2 regions of the Streptomyces sp. NPDC047049 genome follow, and region 2 is predicted to be linked to the other one. Evidence: predicted binding sites of a transcription regulator. Region 2 holds the regulator's gene; the other holds the start of a gene.
The links. Region 2 encodes HrcA, which represses chaperone genes, less so after heat shock. Its sites were predicted from a motif close to TTNGCACTCNGNNNNNCNGAGTGCNAA; they were not measured.
Positions count from the first base shown of each region.

Region 1: a site for HrcA is predicted at 1,748-1,774, ahead of groES (co-chaperone GroES). Genes of this name have one in related genera too.

Region 1 is NZ_JBEYVM010000015.1:177,039-184,721, reverse strand. It holds gene ABZ851_RS27605 (FtsW/RodA/SpoVE family cell cycle protein) at 1-1,346, opposite strand, end outside; gene groES (co-chaperone GroES) at 1,923-2,231, shown strand; gene groL (chaperonin GroEL) at 2,367-3,992, shown strand; gene ABZ851_RS27590 (hydroxyacid dehydrogenase) at 4,179-5,165, opposite strand; gene ABZ851_RS27585 (DUF2264 domain-containing protein) at 5,437-7,428, shown strand; gene ABZ851_RS27580 (SDR family NAD(P)-dependent oxidoreductase) at 7,464-7,683, opposite strand, start outside.
Region 2 is NZ_JBEYVM010000002.1:513,201-520,883, forward strand. It holds gene ABZ851_RS06290 (Uma2 family endonuclease) at 1-32, shown strand, start outside; gene ABZ851_RS06295 (DUF3097 domain-containing protein) at 10-843, opposite strand; gene ABZ851_RS06300 (MBL fold metallo-hydrolase) at 896-1,630, opposite strand; gene hrcA (heat-inducible transcriptional repressor HrcA) at 1,825-2,841, shown strand; gene dnaJ (molecular chaperone DnaJ) at 2,842-3,978, shown strand; gene ABZ851_RS06315 (nitronate monooxygenase) at 4,076-5,164, shown strand; gene ABZ851_RS06320 (16S rRNA (uracil(1498)-N(3))-methyltransferase) at 5,161-5,904, shown strand; gene ABZ851_RS06325 (histidine triad nucleotide-binding protein) at 6,078-6,437, shown strand; gene ABZ851_RS06330 (ribonuclease Z) at 6,444-7,349, shown strand; gene ABZ851_RS06335 (HAD family acid phosphatase) at 7,433-7,683, opposite strand, start outside.

The DNA.
Region 1 (7,683 bases), on a different contig from region 2:
GGCTCACGCCGGCGCTGCGCATGGTCGCTGATCCGCAACAGCAAGGCCACCATCACCCAGTTCGCGACGAGGGACGAGCCTCCCTTGGCGAGGAAGGGGAGGGCCTTGCCGGTCAAGGGGATCAGGCCGGTGACGCCGCCGGCGACGACGAATACCTGGAGGAGCAGGGCGCCGGAGAGACCGACCGCGAGCAGCTTGCCGAATGGGTCGCGGGCGGTCAGCCCGACCCGCAGGCCGCGCTGGGCCAGCAGGACGTACAGCATGATCACGACCATCACCCCGGCCAGCCCCATCTCCTCGCCGACGGTGGTGAGGATGAAGTCGCTGTTGCCGGCGAAGCCGATCAGCTCGGGGTGGCCCTGGCCGAGTCCGCTGCCGGAGATGCCGCCGCTGCCGAAGCTGAACAGGGCCTGGCCGAGCTGGTTGGACATGCCCTCCGCGATGCCTTCCTTGGTGAAGGCCCGCATCGGGTCGAGCCAGGCGGTGACCCGGCCGTGGACGTGGGGTTCCAGAGAGCCGACGACGGCCGCGCCGACGACGGCCATCAGCAGGCCGCAGACCACCCAGCTGGTGCGGTTCGTGGCCATGTACAGCATGATCACGAAGACACCGAAGAAGATCAGCGAGGTGCCCAGGTCCCGTTCGAAGACCAGCACCAGCAGGCTGATCACCCAGATGGTGAAGATCGGTGCGAGCTGCCGCCCCGGGGGCAGTTGGACGCCCAGGACGCGGCGTCCGGCCAGTGCCAGGGCATCGCGGTTGACGGTGAGGTAGCCCGCGAAGAACACCGAGATCATGATCTTCACGAATTCGCCGGGCTGCAGCGACAGCGGCCCGAGCAGGATCCAGCGCTTGGCGCCGTACATGTCGGCGCCGAAGAAGGCCGGGGCCATCAGCAGCACCAGTGCGACCACCATCGTCAGATAGATGTAGCGCTGCAGAACGCGGTGATCGCGCAGCACCAGCAGGATCGCGATACAGACCGCCACCCCGATCACCGTCCACACCAGCTGCCCGCTCGCCGCCTCGGCGATCTTGAGCCGGGGCGTCTGCGCGTAGGTGAGGTCCAGGCGGTGCAGCAGCACCAGGCCGAGTCCGGTCAGCAGCGTCGCCAGCGGCAGGATCAGCGGATCGGCGCGGGGCGCGTAGCGGCGCAGGACCAGGTGCGGGACCAGCGCCACGAAGAACATGCTGACGGCGAAGCCGGCCAGCCCGCCGGGCAGCCGGCCGGTCATCGACAGGCCGGTGCAGGCGTACCCGAAGTCCGCGATCAGCACGGCGAGGGCGAGCAGCCATGCCTCGGTCCGCCGGCGGTCCGGTGCCTGGGCCAGCGCGGCGAACGTCATGGTGCGTTCGGCGTCGCTCTCCCGCCGCCGGGCCGCCCGGGGAACGCTGGTCTGTCCACGCACGGGTTTCCTCCGCCACTGAATCGTCGAGGCCGCGGGCCGGCCGGGATGTGCCCGGTTCGTCGGCAGGCAGTCGGGGAGGTAGACGAGGCAGCCGACGGCGTGGTTGCGAGGGAAGGAGAAGGTGTGTCCGATTTGATAGGAACATGGCCGTCGTCCGGCTTCTGTCCGTCCCGGGCCCGTTCTGCATCAGTCCCCGTCCCGTGCTGATCCGGCCCGCGTTCCGTCCTGGTCCCGCCCCGATCCGCCGCGGAAGGCCTGGCCGGCCGGGGTGCGGCCCGTCGTCGGCCACGGCTCGGGGCCGCCGGTCAACCGGGCGGAGGCAAGCGCACCCCGCCGCGCTGGCACTCCGCTTGACCGAGTGCTAACCGCGTCATAGTCTCGGCGTTGGCACTCTCCAGTGGGGAGTGCCAGACACACAGCGACGGGCAGGTCCGGCACCCGCGACGACGGATCGACCTGGTCGCCACCTCAGACAGTTAACCCCGTGAGATCTCCGAAGGGGGAGGTCGGATCGTGACGACCACCAGCTCCAAGGTTGCCATCAAGCCGCTTGAGGACCGCATTGTGGTCCAGCCGCTCGACGCCGAGCAGACCACGGCCTCGGGCCTGGTCATTCCGGACACCGCCAAGGAGAAGCCCCAGGAGGGCGTCGTCCTGGCCGTGGGCCCGGGCCGTGTCGAGGACGGCAAGCGCGTCGAGCTCGACGTCAACGTCGGCGACGTCGTGCTCTACAGCAAGTACGGCGGCACCGAGGTGAAGTACAACAACGAGGACTACCTCGTTCTCTCGGCTCGCGACGTGCTCGCGATCGTCGAGAAGTAAGTCACCCAGTTTTGCCGTGATCTGCGCCCCTGGTTCCCGCGTCTAAACAACCCGGGGCAGGGGCGCAGTTCGTTTGAGCGACAGCGGTCCCCACGTCGTGGCCGAGGATCGCAATGAGAGGACTTGAAGCAACCCATGGCGAAGATCCTGAAGTTCGACGAGGACGCCCGTCGCGCCCTTGAGCGCGGCGTCAACAAGCTTGCCGACACGGTCAAGGTGACCATCGGCCCCAAGGGCCGCAACGTCGTCATCGACAAGAAGTTCGGCGCGCCGACGATCACCAACGACGGTGTCACCATCGCGCGTGAGGTCGAGGTCGACGACCCGTACGAGAACCTGGGTGCCCAGCTCGTCAAGGAGGTGGCGACCAAGACCAACGACATCGCGGGTGACGGCACCACCACCGCCACCGTGCTGGCCCAGGCGCTGGTCCGCGAGGGTCTGCGCAACGTCGCCGCCGGCGCCTCCCCGGCCGCCCTGAAGAAGGGCATCGACGCCGCCGTCAAGGCCGTCTCCGACGAGCTCCTGGCGACCGCCCGTCCGATCGACGACAAGACCGACATCGCCGCCGTGGCCGGTCTGTCCGCGCAGGACAAGCAGGTCGGTGAGCTCATCGCCGAGGCGATGGACAAGGTCGGCAAGGACGGTGTCATCACCGTCGAGGAGTCCAACACCTTCGGTCTGGAGCTGGACTTCACCGAGGGCATGGCCTTCGACAAGGGCTACCTCTCGCCGTACATGGTCACCGACCAGGAGCGGATGGAGGCCGTCCTCGAGGACCCGTACATCCTGATCCACCAGGGCAAGATCTCCTCGATCCAGGACCTGCTGCCGCTGCTGGAGAAGGTCATCCAGGCCGGTGCCTCCAAGCCGCTGCTGATCATCGCCGAGGACGTCGAGGGCGAGGCCCTGTCGACCCTGGTCGTCAACAAGATCCGTGGCACCTTCAACGCCGTGGCCGTCAAGGCCCCCGGCTTCGGTGACCGCCGCAAGGCCATGCTCGGCGACATCGCCACCCTCACCGGTGCGACCGTCATCGCCGAGGAGGTCGGCCTCAAGCTCGACCAGGCCGGTCTGGACGTGCTCGGCACCGCCCGCCGGGTGACCGTCACCAAGGACGACACCACCATCGTCGACGGTGGCGGCAAGGCCGAGGACGTCACCGGTCGCGTCGCGCAGATCAAGGCCGAGATCGAGTCCACCGACTCCGACTGGGACCGCGAGAAGCTCCAGGAGCGCCTGGCCAAGCTCGCCGGTGGCGTGTGCGTCATCCGCGTGGGTGCGGCCACCGAGGTCGAGCTCAAGGAGAAGAAGCACCGTCTGGAGGACGCCATCTCCGCGACCCGCGCCGCGGTCGAGGAGGGCATCGTCTCCGGTGGTGGCTCCGCTCTGGTCCACGCCGCCAAGGTGCTGGAGGGCTCCCTCGGCAAGGAGGGCGACGAGGCCACCGGTGTCGCCGTCGTCCGCCGCGCCGCCGTCGAGCCGCTGCGCTGGATCGCGGAGAACGCCGGCCTCGAGGGCTACGTCATCACCGCGAAGGTCGCCGAGCAGGACAAGGGCAACGGCTTCAACGCCGCCACCGGCGAGTACGGCGACCTGGTCAAGGCCGGCGTCATCGACCCGGTGAAGGTCACCCGTTCCGCCCTGGAGAACGCCGCGTCGATCGCCTCGCTGCTGCTGACGACCGAGACCCTGGTCGTCGAGAAGCCTGCGGAGGACGAGCCGGCCGAGGCCGGTCACGGCCACGGGCACGCGCACTGACGCATAGCGCCGGGCAGTCCGCTGCCTGATGTATGAGACCCGGTCCCTGCCATGTGCGGGGCCGGGTCTTCCGTTTGTGGGCGGTGGGCGGTGGGCCGTGCGTTCGTGAGGGGATTCGTGGGGGAGGGGCATCCGGGGCCGGGCAGCCCTCCTTCCGGCCGTCGGGGACGCTTCGGTCCGGGGGCGTCAGGCCGAGTGGGGCAGGTGCTCCGGCCGTACGGGGTCGGTGAACGGCCGCCCCTGGGCATAGCGTTCGAGCTCGTCCAGGGCGTGATCGGCCAGTCGGTGGAGTTCGGTGCCCAGTGACCCCGCCACGTGCGGGGTGAGCAGGACGTTCGGCAGCTCGTACAACGGAGAGCCGGCGGACGGGAGGTCGGGCTCGGTGACGTCGAGGACGGCGTGCAGGCGGCCGGAGACCAGCTCGGGGAGCAGGGCCGCCCCGTCGACCAGCGAGCCGCGGGCCGTATTGATCAACGTCGCGCCGTCGGGCAGCAGCGCCAGTTCGCGGGCGCCGAGCAGATGGCGGGTGGCGGGCAGCTGGGGGGCGTGCACGGTGACGAGGTCGCTGCCGGCGCAGAGGGCGTCGAGGGGGACCGGCCGTGCGCCGAGCCGGCTGGCGTCGGCGTCGGTCACGTAGGGGTCGTACAGCAGGACGTGCAGATCGAACGGGCGCAGCAGCTCGATGACGCGGCGGCCGACACGGGAGGCGCCGATGACGCCGACGGTGCGGCGGTAGTTGCCGGCGGCGCCGAGTTCCCGGTGCCAGTCGTGGGCGGTGCGCAGGCCGCGGTAGCGGTGGGCGGCGTGCAGCACGCCTTTGCCCGCGAAGAGGATCGCGGCGAGGGTGTATTCCGCGACCGGGAGGGCGTTGGCGGCGGCGGCCGAGGCGACGGCGATACCGCGCTGCCAGCAGGCGTCGGTGAGGTGGTGTTTGACCGAGCCGGCGGCGTGCACGACGGCGCGCAGCCGCGGGGCCGCGTCCAGCACCCGGCCGGTGAGCCGCGGGGCGCCCCAGCAGGTGAGCAGCACCTCGGCGTCGGCGAGGGCGGCGGCGACCGCGGGGCTGGGGTCGGCCAGCTCGTGGGCGACGAGGTGGGGGTCGGTACGGGCGAGGGCCGTGAGACGGGTGTGGTGGCGGGCGTCGAGGAGCCGTCCGGCGATGCCGGGGCCCATCGACAGGAGCACCGCGGGACGGTGCGCCGCGCCGGGCGTGCGCCTCGTCCTTTCGGCCTGACCGCCGTGGTGCTGTGCCGGTGGGGTCATGCGTTCTCCTCCTTCGTGGTCCTGTTGCCTGGATGTGCGGCGTCCGTCTTGGCGTGCGGTGTGGTCTCCCGGACGTGCGGCGTGCCCTTGACGGGTGGTCAGCCACACCTGAAGGATTCCCGGCGGCCGGCCGTCATCCGCCGTCCCGGCCGGCCGTCATCCGACCGCCCCAGGGGACGCCATGCCCGAGCACCCCCGCCAGCGCCGCCACCCCCACCCCTTCCCGCTCCCGCCCGAGGACCGCCGCCGCAGCGCGTACACCGGCTGGACCCGCGCCCACTGGGAGGCGGTGGCCGACGGGCTGCTGCACGCCACCGCCCCGTACGCCTCCCCACGCCACGGCCTGATCACCCTGCCGGGCCCCCGCCCCAGCTCCTCAGGACCCCGCTCGGACGGCCTCGAAGGCTTCGCCCGCACGTTCCTGCTCGCCGCCCTCCGCGTCGCCGGCAGCAACGGCCATGACCCGCACGGCCACCTCTCCCGCTACGCCGAGGGCCTGGCGGCGGGAACCCGATGCCCCACCGACGCACGGGAGTTGACGTCCGCGGAGCCCGACTCCTGGCACCGTATCGGCACCGTCCGGCAGGCCCGCGTCGAAGCCGCCTCGCTCGCCCTCGGCCTGCGGCTGACCCGCCCCTGGCTGTGGGACACCCTCGACGACAGCGTCCGCGCCCGCGTCGCCGACTGGCTGCTGCCCGCCCTCGGCCCGTCCCCCGTGGACAACAACTGGTGGCTCTTCGGCCTCACCGTCGGCGGTTTCCTGCGTGCGGCAGGCGTCGAGACCGTTCGCGCGCAGGCCGCCATCGACCGCGCGCTGACCCGTATCGAGGACTGGTACCGCGGCGACGGCTGGTACACGGACGGCGACAACCGCGCATTCGACCACTACAACGCCTGGGCGATGCACTTCTACCCGGTCCTGCACGCCCACCTCGGCGGCGACCGGACGCTCCTGGCCACCTACGGACCCCGCCTGCACGCCCAACTGGACGACTACACCCGCCTCTTCGACGCCAACGGCGCGCCCCTGCCGTTCGGCCGCTCCCTCACCTACCGCTTCGCCGCCACCGCCGCCCCGTGGCTGGGCGCCCTCACCGGCCACACCCCGCTCACCCCCGGCGCCACCCGACGCCTCGCCTCCGGGACCCTGCGCCACTTCCTCGACCGGGGAGCCGTCGCCCAGGACGGCCTGCTACCGCTCGGCTGGTACGGCCCCTACGTGCCGATGCTCCAGCACTACTCGGGCCCGGCCTCCCCCTACTGGGCGGCCAAGGGATTCCTCGGCCTCCTGCTCCCCGCCGGCCACCCCGCCTGGACCGGCCCCGAGGCCCCTCTCCCCGCCGAAACCGCGGACGCCGCCCGGCCCCTCGGCCCCACCGGCCTGCTCCTGCAGTCCACGGCCTCCGACGGCCTGGTCCGCCTCCACAACCACGGCAGCAACTCCACCCTCGCCGCCCCCGACCCCTACTACGCCCGCTTCGCGTACTCCACCCGCACCGGCCCGACCGCCGGCGGCCGGCTCCCGACTGAGGACCGGCCCCTTCCCGACGGCCCGCCCCAGCTCGGGGAACAACCCCTGCCCGCCGAACAGCCCCTGCCCGACAACCACTTCGGCCTGCTCCTCGACGGCCGCCTCACCACCCGCGGCCCCGCCACCCCGCACACCACCGGCCCCGGCCGGGCCTCCTCCACCCACACACCCCGCCACGCCGACGGCACTGACCTCCCGGGCATCCGGATCCTGTCCGCCACCCTGGTCCACGGCCGCGCCGAACTCCGCGTCCACCTGGTCACCGGCGCCGCCCCCGGCACCCGCGTACGCCAGACGGGCTGGGCCACCACGCCCGACGGCCCCACCGCGCAACTCCACCCCGTCCACGGCTACGACACCCCGCCCCGCCGCACCCCGACGGGGAGCACCCTCATCGGCCCCGGCACCCGCACCGCCGTCCTGGAGGGCAGCACCACCTCAGGCCCCGGGGGCACCCTCTTCGCAGCCCTGGCATCCCTGACGGGGGACCCGGACCCCGCCCCCGTACACACCCTGGCGACCACTCACCTCACGGGCCACGGCATCCAGGTCACCTGGCACGACGGCACCCGCGCCCACCTGGCCCTGCCCCTTTCGCCCGCGGGAGGTGACGGGCGGGCGGGGCCGGCGCCCGGGAGCTGAGGGGCCGGCCCCGGCCCGCGGGACGTCACACCGCGTCAGCGGGGCCCGTACTTCCGGCCGGTACGGGACGTCAGGCCGCCCAGCACGCCACGGGGCGCCAGCTTCACCGCGCCCATGAGCGCCTTGTACCGCGGGTCCGGAATGGAAAGGGACTTGCCCCGCGTCAGGTCCTTCATCGCGGCATCGACCAGCTTGTCCGCGTCCAGCCACATCCACCCGGGGATGTTGTCGGTGCCCATCCCGGCCCGCTGGTGG
Region 2 (7,683 bases):
TTCCTGCCGTCACCCGCCACCGCCGGCCGTGACGAAGTCGATCAGCTCCTCCACCCGCCCCAGCAGCGCCGGCTCCAGGTCCTTGTAGGAGCGCACGCAGGACAGGATGCGCTGCCAGGCGGCGCCCGTGTTCTCCGGCCAGCCCAGCGCCCGGCACACCCCGGTCTTCCAGTCCTGCCCGTGCGGAACGGACGGCCAGGCCGCGATCCCGACCGAGGACGGCTTCACCGCCTCCCAGATGTCGATGTAGGGGTGGCCCACCACCAGCGCATGGTCCCCGGTCACCCCGGCCGCGATGCGCGACTCCTTCGAGCCGGGTACGAGATGGTCGACGAGGACGCCGAGGCGGGCGTCCGGGCCGGGGGCGAAGCCGCGGACGATCGCCGGCAGGTCGTCGATGCCCTCCAGGTACTCCACGACCACGCCCTCGATGCGCAGGTCGTCGCCCCACACCCGCTCCACCAGCTCGGCGTCGTGCCGGCCCTCCACATAGATGCGCCCGGCGCGGGCGACCCGTGCGCGGGCGCCGGGCACGGCGAGTGATCCCGATGCCGTACGCGCCGGCGCGGCGGGCGCCGGCCGGTCCTGGGGGCGTACGAGCGTGACCACCCGCCCCTCCAGGAGGAAGCCGCGCGGCTCCATGGGGAAGACCCGGTGCTTGCCGAAGCGGTCCTCCAGGGTGACCGTCGGGCCCTGCGCCGTCTTCTCGCAGCGGATCACGGCGCCGCAGAAGCCCGAGGTGACCTCCTCGACGACCAGATCGGGCTCGGCCGGCACCTCGGGCGCGGGCCGCTGCTTCTTCCACGGTGGGGTGAGGTCCGGGCTGTAGTGCCTGTTCTGCATCGTGTGGGGCCTGTTCCGTCGGGAGGGGGCGGGCAGGGGGTCAGGAGCGGGGTCAGGAAGGCGCCACGCCGAAGCGGGCCGCCAGGGCGTCGCGTTGGGCGCGGACGAAGCGGGCGTCCACCACGGCGCCATGGCCGGGAACGTACCGCGCCTCCTCGCCGCCGAGGGCCAGCAGCCGGTCCAGCGCGCCGGGCCACTGCCGCGGCAGGGCGTCGGGGCCCGCCTGGGGTTCGCCGGACTCCTCGACCAGGTCACCGCAGAAGACGATCTCCGGCTCGCCGCCCCGGCCCGGTACCAGGACCGCCAGATCGTGGGCGGTGTGCCCGGGGCCGACATTGGCGAGCAGCACCTGCCGGTCGCCCAGCTCGACGGTCAGCTGGCCGTGCACCTGGTGGTGCGGGGCGACGAGCAGATCGGCGGCCTCCGCGGCGGCGTCCCGCGCGACGCCGTGCCGGATCGCGTCGTGCCGCAGCTCGTCCTTGCCGCGGCGCAGCAGCTCGCCCAGTCCGGCCGCCCCGAACACCGCGACGCCCGCGAAGGCGGCCGTGCCCAGCACATGATCGAAGTGGGGGTGGGTGAGCGCGATATGCGTCACGTCCCGGCCCAGCACCCCGCGGATCGTCCGGCGCAGATCCGCGCCGTCGCGCAGGGTCGCGCCGGTGTCGACGATCATCACCCCGGTGCTCCCCGCGATCACCCCGATCGTCTCGTCCCAGCCCGGCATCCGGCGCCTGGCGACACCGTCACCGAGCCGTTCCCAGCCGGCCTCTTCCCAAGCAGTACGCATACCGAGACGCTAGCGCCATCGCGATAGCGTTGCCCGACAGATCGGCCGATCACGGTCATCGGACGGGTACTCCGCGCGCCCGCCCTTGCCGCGCCCGTGCTACCCGGCCGTACACTGGCTCAAGGTCTGGCACTCGGCCCGTGTGAGTGCCAGGAGAAACGAAGCGGCGGACGGCCGGACTGGAGGTGCGCGGGATGCTCAGTGAACGCAGGCTGGAGGTGCTGCGCGCCATCGTCCAGGACTACGTCGGGACGGAGGAGCCGGTCGGCTCCAAGGCGCTCACCGAACGCCACCGGCTCGGGGTCTCCCCGGCCACCGTCCGCAACGACATGGCGGTCCTGGAGGACGAGGGGTTCATCGCCCAGCCGCACACCAGCGCCGGGCGGATCCCGACCGACAAGGGCTACCGCCTGTTCGTCGACAAGCTGGCCGGCGTCAAGCCGCTGTCCAGCCCGGAGCGGCGGGCCATCCAGAACTTCCTGGACGGCGCCGTCGACCTCGACGACGTGGTGGGCCGCACGGTCCGGCTGCTGGCGCAGCTGACCCGGCAGGTCGCCGTCGTGCAGTACCCGTCCCTGACCCGGTCCACGGTCCGGCACGTCGAGCTGCTGGCCCTGGCCCCGGCCCGGCTGATGCTCGTACTGATCACGGACACCGGCCGGGTCGAGCAGCGGCTCATCGACTGCCAGGCACCGTTCGGCGAAACCTCCCTGGCGGATCTGCGGGCCCGGCTCAACAGCCGGGTCGTCGGCCGCCGGTTCGCGGATGTGCCGCAGTTGGTGCAGGATCTTCCGGAGTCCTTCGAGCAGGACGACCGCGGCACGGTCTCGACAGTGCTGTCGGTGTTGCTGGAAACTCTGGTGGAAGAGACCGAAGAGCGCCTGATGATCGGCGGCACCGCCAATCTCACGCGCTTCGGACACGATTTCCCCCTGACCATCCGGCCGGTGCTGGAAGCCCTTGAGGAGCATGTGGTGATGCTCAAGCTGCTCGGGGAGGCCAAGGACTCGGGCATGACCGTACGCATCGGGCATGAGAATGCCCATGAAGGCCTGGCGTCCACATCGGTCGTCACGGTCGGCTACGGTTCGGGCGACGAGGCAGTCGCCAAACTCGGCGTGGTCGGACCGACCCGCATGGACTACCCCGGAACGATGGGAGCGGTACGCGCAGTGGCACGTTACGTCGGACAAATCCTCGCGGAGTCGTAAGTGGCCACGGATTACTACTCGGTCCTCGGCATCGGCCGCGACGCCTCGCAGGACCAGATCAAGAAGGCCTTCCGCCGGCTGGCGCGCGAGCTGCACCCGGACGTGAACCCGGATCCGAAGACCCAGGAGCGGTTCAAGGAGATCAACGCCGCTTACGAGGTGCTGTCGGACCCGCAGAAGAAGCAGGTCTACGACCTCGGCGGGGACCCCCTCTCGCAGGCCGGCGGCGGCCAGGGCGCGGGCGGCTTCGGTGCGGGCTTCGGCAACTTCTCCGACATCATGGACGCCTTCTTCGGCACCGCGTCGCAGCGCGGACCGCGCTCGCGCACCCGCCGTGGCCAGGACGCCATGATCCGGCTCGACATCGAGCTGAACGAAGCCGCCTTCGGCACCACCAAGGACATCCAGGTCGACACCGCCGTCGTCTGTACGACCTGCAGCGGTGAGGGCGCGGCCCCCGGCACCTCGGCGCAGACCTGCGACATGTGCCGCGGCCGCGGTGAGGTCTCCCAGGTCACCCGGTCCTTCCTCGGCCAGGTCATGACGTCCAGGCCGTGCCCGCAGTGCCAGGGCTTCGGCACGGTCGTGCCGACGCCGTGCCACGAGTGCGCCGGCGACGGCCGGATCCGCTCGCGCCGCACGCTCACCGTCAAGATCCCGGCCGGTGTCGACAACGGCACCCGCATCCAGCTCGCGGGCGAGGGCGAGGTCGGCCCCGGCGGCGGCCCCGCCGGTGATCTCTACGTGGAGATCCACGAGGTCGCGCACTCGGTCTTCCAGCGGCGCGGCGACGATCTGCACTGCACGGTCACCATTCCCATGACGGCGGCGGCGCTGGGCACGAAGTGCCCGCTGGAGACGCTGGACGGCGTGGAGGAGATCGATGTCCGGCCCGGTACCCAGTCCGGCCAGTCGATTCCGCTGCACCAGCGCGGCGTGACCCATCTGCGCGGCGGCGGCCGGGGCGACCTCATCGTCCACGTCGAGGTGCAGACACCGTCCAAGCTCGACCCCGACCAGGAAGATCTGCTGCGGCGGCTGGCCAAGCTCCGCGGGGAGGAGCGGCCCACGGGGCAGTTCCAGCCCGGACAGCAGGGTCTCTTCTCGCGTCTGAAGGATGCGTTCAACGGGCGATAGCCCCAGGTGAGCCCGGGGGCCGCAGCCGTTCCACCCGGCGGCGCGGCGGCCTCGGCCCCGGTTCGGAACGGTGCGGTGGGCGTGACACGATGTGCTCATGCCCACCGCACTGACCGATCTCTGCCGCCATCCGATCGTGCAGGCCCCGATGGCGGGAGGCGGCTCCGGACCGGAGCTGGCCGCCGCCGTCTGCGGCGCCGGCGGCCTCGGCTTCCTCGCCGCCGGCTACAAAACCGCCGACGGCATGTACCAGGAGATCAAACAGCTGCGGTCGCTGACCGACCGGCCCTTCGGCGTCAACCTCTTCATGCCGCAGCCCTCGCTGGCCGACGGCTCCGTCGTCGAGGTCTACCGCGAACAACTCGCGGGCGAGGCCGCCTGGTACGAGACCGAGCTCGGTGACACCGACGGCCCCATCGACGACGGCTACGAGGCCAAGCTCGCGACCCTGCGGGACGATCCGGTGCCGGTGGTGTCCTTCACCTTCGGCTGCCCCTCGCGCGCCGTCCTCGACTCCTTCGCCGCGGTCGGCACGTACACGGTCGTCACGGTCACCACCGCCGCCGAGGCGCAGGCCGCCCAGTGGTCGGGCGCCGACGCGGTGTGCGTGCAGGGCGTGGAGGCCGGCGGCCACCAGGGCACCCACCGGGACGATCCGCATGCGGACGGGACCGGCTCGGGGCTGGGGCTGCTGGCGCTGCTCGGCCAGGTCCGTGAGGCCGTGCAGATCCCGGTGATCGCCGCGGGCGGGCTGATGCGCGGGGCGCAGATCGCGTCGGTGCTGGCCGCCGGGGCGAGCATGGCGCAGCTGGGCACCGCTTTCCTCGCCACCCCCGAATCGGGCGCCAACCCGCTGCACAAGCAGGCGCTGACCAACCCGCTGTTCACGCATACCGAGCTGACCCGGGCGTTCTCCGGGCGGCCCGCCCGCGGACTGGTCAACCGCTTCCTGCGCGAGCACGGCCCGTATGCCCCGGCCGCCTACCCCGCCGTCCACTACCTCACTTCCACGGTGCGCAAGGCCGCGGCCAAGGCGGGCGACGCGCAGGGCATGAGCCTGTGGGCCGGCCAGGGGCACCGGCTGGCGCGGGAGCTGCCCGCCGGGCGGCTCGTGGACGTACTGGCGGTCGAACTGGACGCGGCGCGCGCCGCGTTGAGCCGCCCACGCGCCGGCGGCGCCGCATGACCGCTCCGGTGTTCCTCGTCGATTCGCTCGCGGACGTACGGGCCGGCGGCACGCTGACCCTGGACGGCCCCGAGGGCCGGCACGCGGTGTCGGTGCGCCGGCTGCGGGCCGGCGAGGAGGTCGTCCTGACGGACGGCCACGGCACCGGCGCGCACGGCACGGTCGCCGCCGTCGAGGGCAAGGACCGGCTCACCGTCGCGGTCGCCGAACTGCGCACCGAGGCGTCGCCGGACCCCACCATCACCGTCGTCCAGGCGCTCCCCAAGGGCGACCGCGGCGAGCTGGCCGTCGAGACGATGACCGAGACCGGTGTGGACGCCATCGTGCCCTGGGCGGCGGCGCGTTGCGTCACCCAGTGGAAGGGTGAGCGGGCCGCCAAGTCACTGGGCAAATGGCGTGCCACGGCCCGTGAGGCGGGCAAGCAGTCGCGCCGGCTGACCTTCCCCGAGGTCGCGGACCCGCTGACCACCAAGCAGGTGGCCACCCTGCTCGCCGACGCCGACTTCGCCGCCGTCCTCCACGAGGAGGGCAGCTCCCCGCTCGCCACCGCAGAACTCCCCGCCGAGGGCCGGATCGTGCTCGTCGTCGGGCCGGAAGGCGGGGTCTCCCCGGAGGAGCTGACCCTCTTCGCCGAGGCGGGCGCCAGGCCCTACCGCCTGGGCACGACCGTGCTGCGCACCTCCACGGCGGGCACCGCGGCCACGGCGCTGCTGCTGGGGCGCACCGGGCGCTGGAGCTAGGGAGACGCGTTCCCCGGCCTTCGGGGTGACGGGCGCTCCCGTGCGGTGTGCGGCCGGGCCGGCGCGGGGACCGCGCGGCGTGGGGTGGGGTGGGCGCCCGGGTACGGCCTGCCCGGTAGCATCCGAGGCCGTGCGCACCGTGCGCAGGACGGATGACCCGGAAGGAGCCACCGGTGGCGGGAGAACCGCAGGCCGACTGCCTGTTCTGCAAGATCGTGGCGAAGGAGGTTCCGGCGACGATCGTCCGGGAGACCGACACCACCGTCGCGTTCCGCGACATCAACCCCCAGGCGCCCACCCACGTCCTGGTGATCCCCAAGGCGCACTACCCGGACGCGGCGAGCCTGGCCGCCGCCGAACCGCAGATCATCGCCGACATACTGCGCGAGTCCCGCGAGGTCGCCGCCGAGGACAAGGTCGAGGACCGGGGCTACCGGGTCGTCTTCAACACCGGCGCCGGAGCGGGCCAGACCGTCTTCCACGCCCACCTGCACGTGCTCGGTGGCCGCGGCCTGCAGTGGCCCCCCGGATAACGCACCGTGTCCGTACGTGAATTGGTGGTCCTGGGCACCGCGAGCCAGGTGCCCACGCGGCACCGCAACCACAACGGCTACGTGCTGCGGTGGGACGGCCAGGGGCTGCTCTTCGACCCCGGCGAGGGAACGCAGCGGCAGATGCTGCGCGCCGGGGTCGCCGCCCACGACCTCCACCGGATCTGTGTCACGCACTTCCACGGCGACCACTCGCTCGGCCTGGCCGGGGTGATCCAGCGGATCAACCTCGACCGGGTGCCGCACCCGGTCACCGCCCACTACCCGGCCAGCGGCGAGCACTTCTTCGAGCGGCTGCGCTATGCCACCGCGTACCGGGAGACGGTCCGGCTGGTCCAGCGGCCGGTGGCCGTGGACGGGGAGCTGGAGCGCTCGGCGGCGTACGTCCTGGAGGCGCGCAAGCTCTCGCACCCGGTCGAGTCGTACGGCTACCGGCTCATCGAACCGGACGCGCGCCGGATGCTGCCGGAGCGGCTGGCGGCGCACGGCATCGCCGGACCGGACGTCGGGCGCCTGCGGCGGCTCGGCGAGCTGAACGGCGTCACCCTCGACGAGGTGAGCGAGCGGCGTCCCGGCCAGCGCTTCGCGTTCGTCATGGACACCCGGCTGTGCGACGGCGTCCATGCGCTCGCCGAGGGGGCGGACATGCTGGTGATCGAGTCGACGTTCCTGGACGAGGACGTCCAGCTGGCCACCGACCACGGACACCTGACCGCCGGGCAGGCGGCGCGGGTCGCGGCGTCGGCGGGGGTGCGGCACCTCGTGCTGACGCACTTCTCGCAGCGCTACGACGACCCCGCCGAGTTCGAGCGGCAGGCCCGCGAGGCGGGCTTCACGGGCGAGCTGACCATCGCCAGGGACCTGATGCGGGTGCCGGTGCCCAAGCGGCGCTGAACGCCCGGCGGAGGTCCGTCCGCCGGGCGTGCGCCGTGCCGCGGGGAGCGTGCGCCGCGCCCCGCCGGGCGTGCGACCCCTGCTTACGGCAGGAAGTACATCGGGTTCGGCAGCTTGAACGTCCGGTCCCCGGCGCCGCCGTTCAGATCGCTGTACTGGTCACCGAAGTTGGCGACGACGCGGTAGCCGAGGGATTCGATGTGCTTGCGGGTGCCCGACTTGTACTCGACCGTCGTGCAGGTGGCGCCGCAGGGCAGGTAGGCCGGCGGGTGCTCCTTGTTCTTCAGGTAGACGTGCCCGGCGTCCAGGGGCACGTCGTAGCCGACGTTCTTGA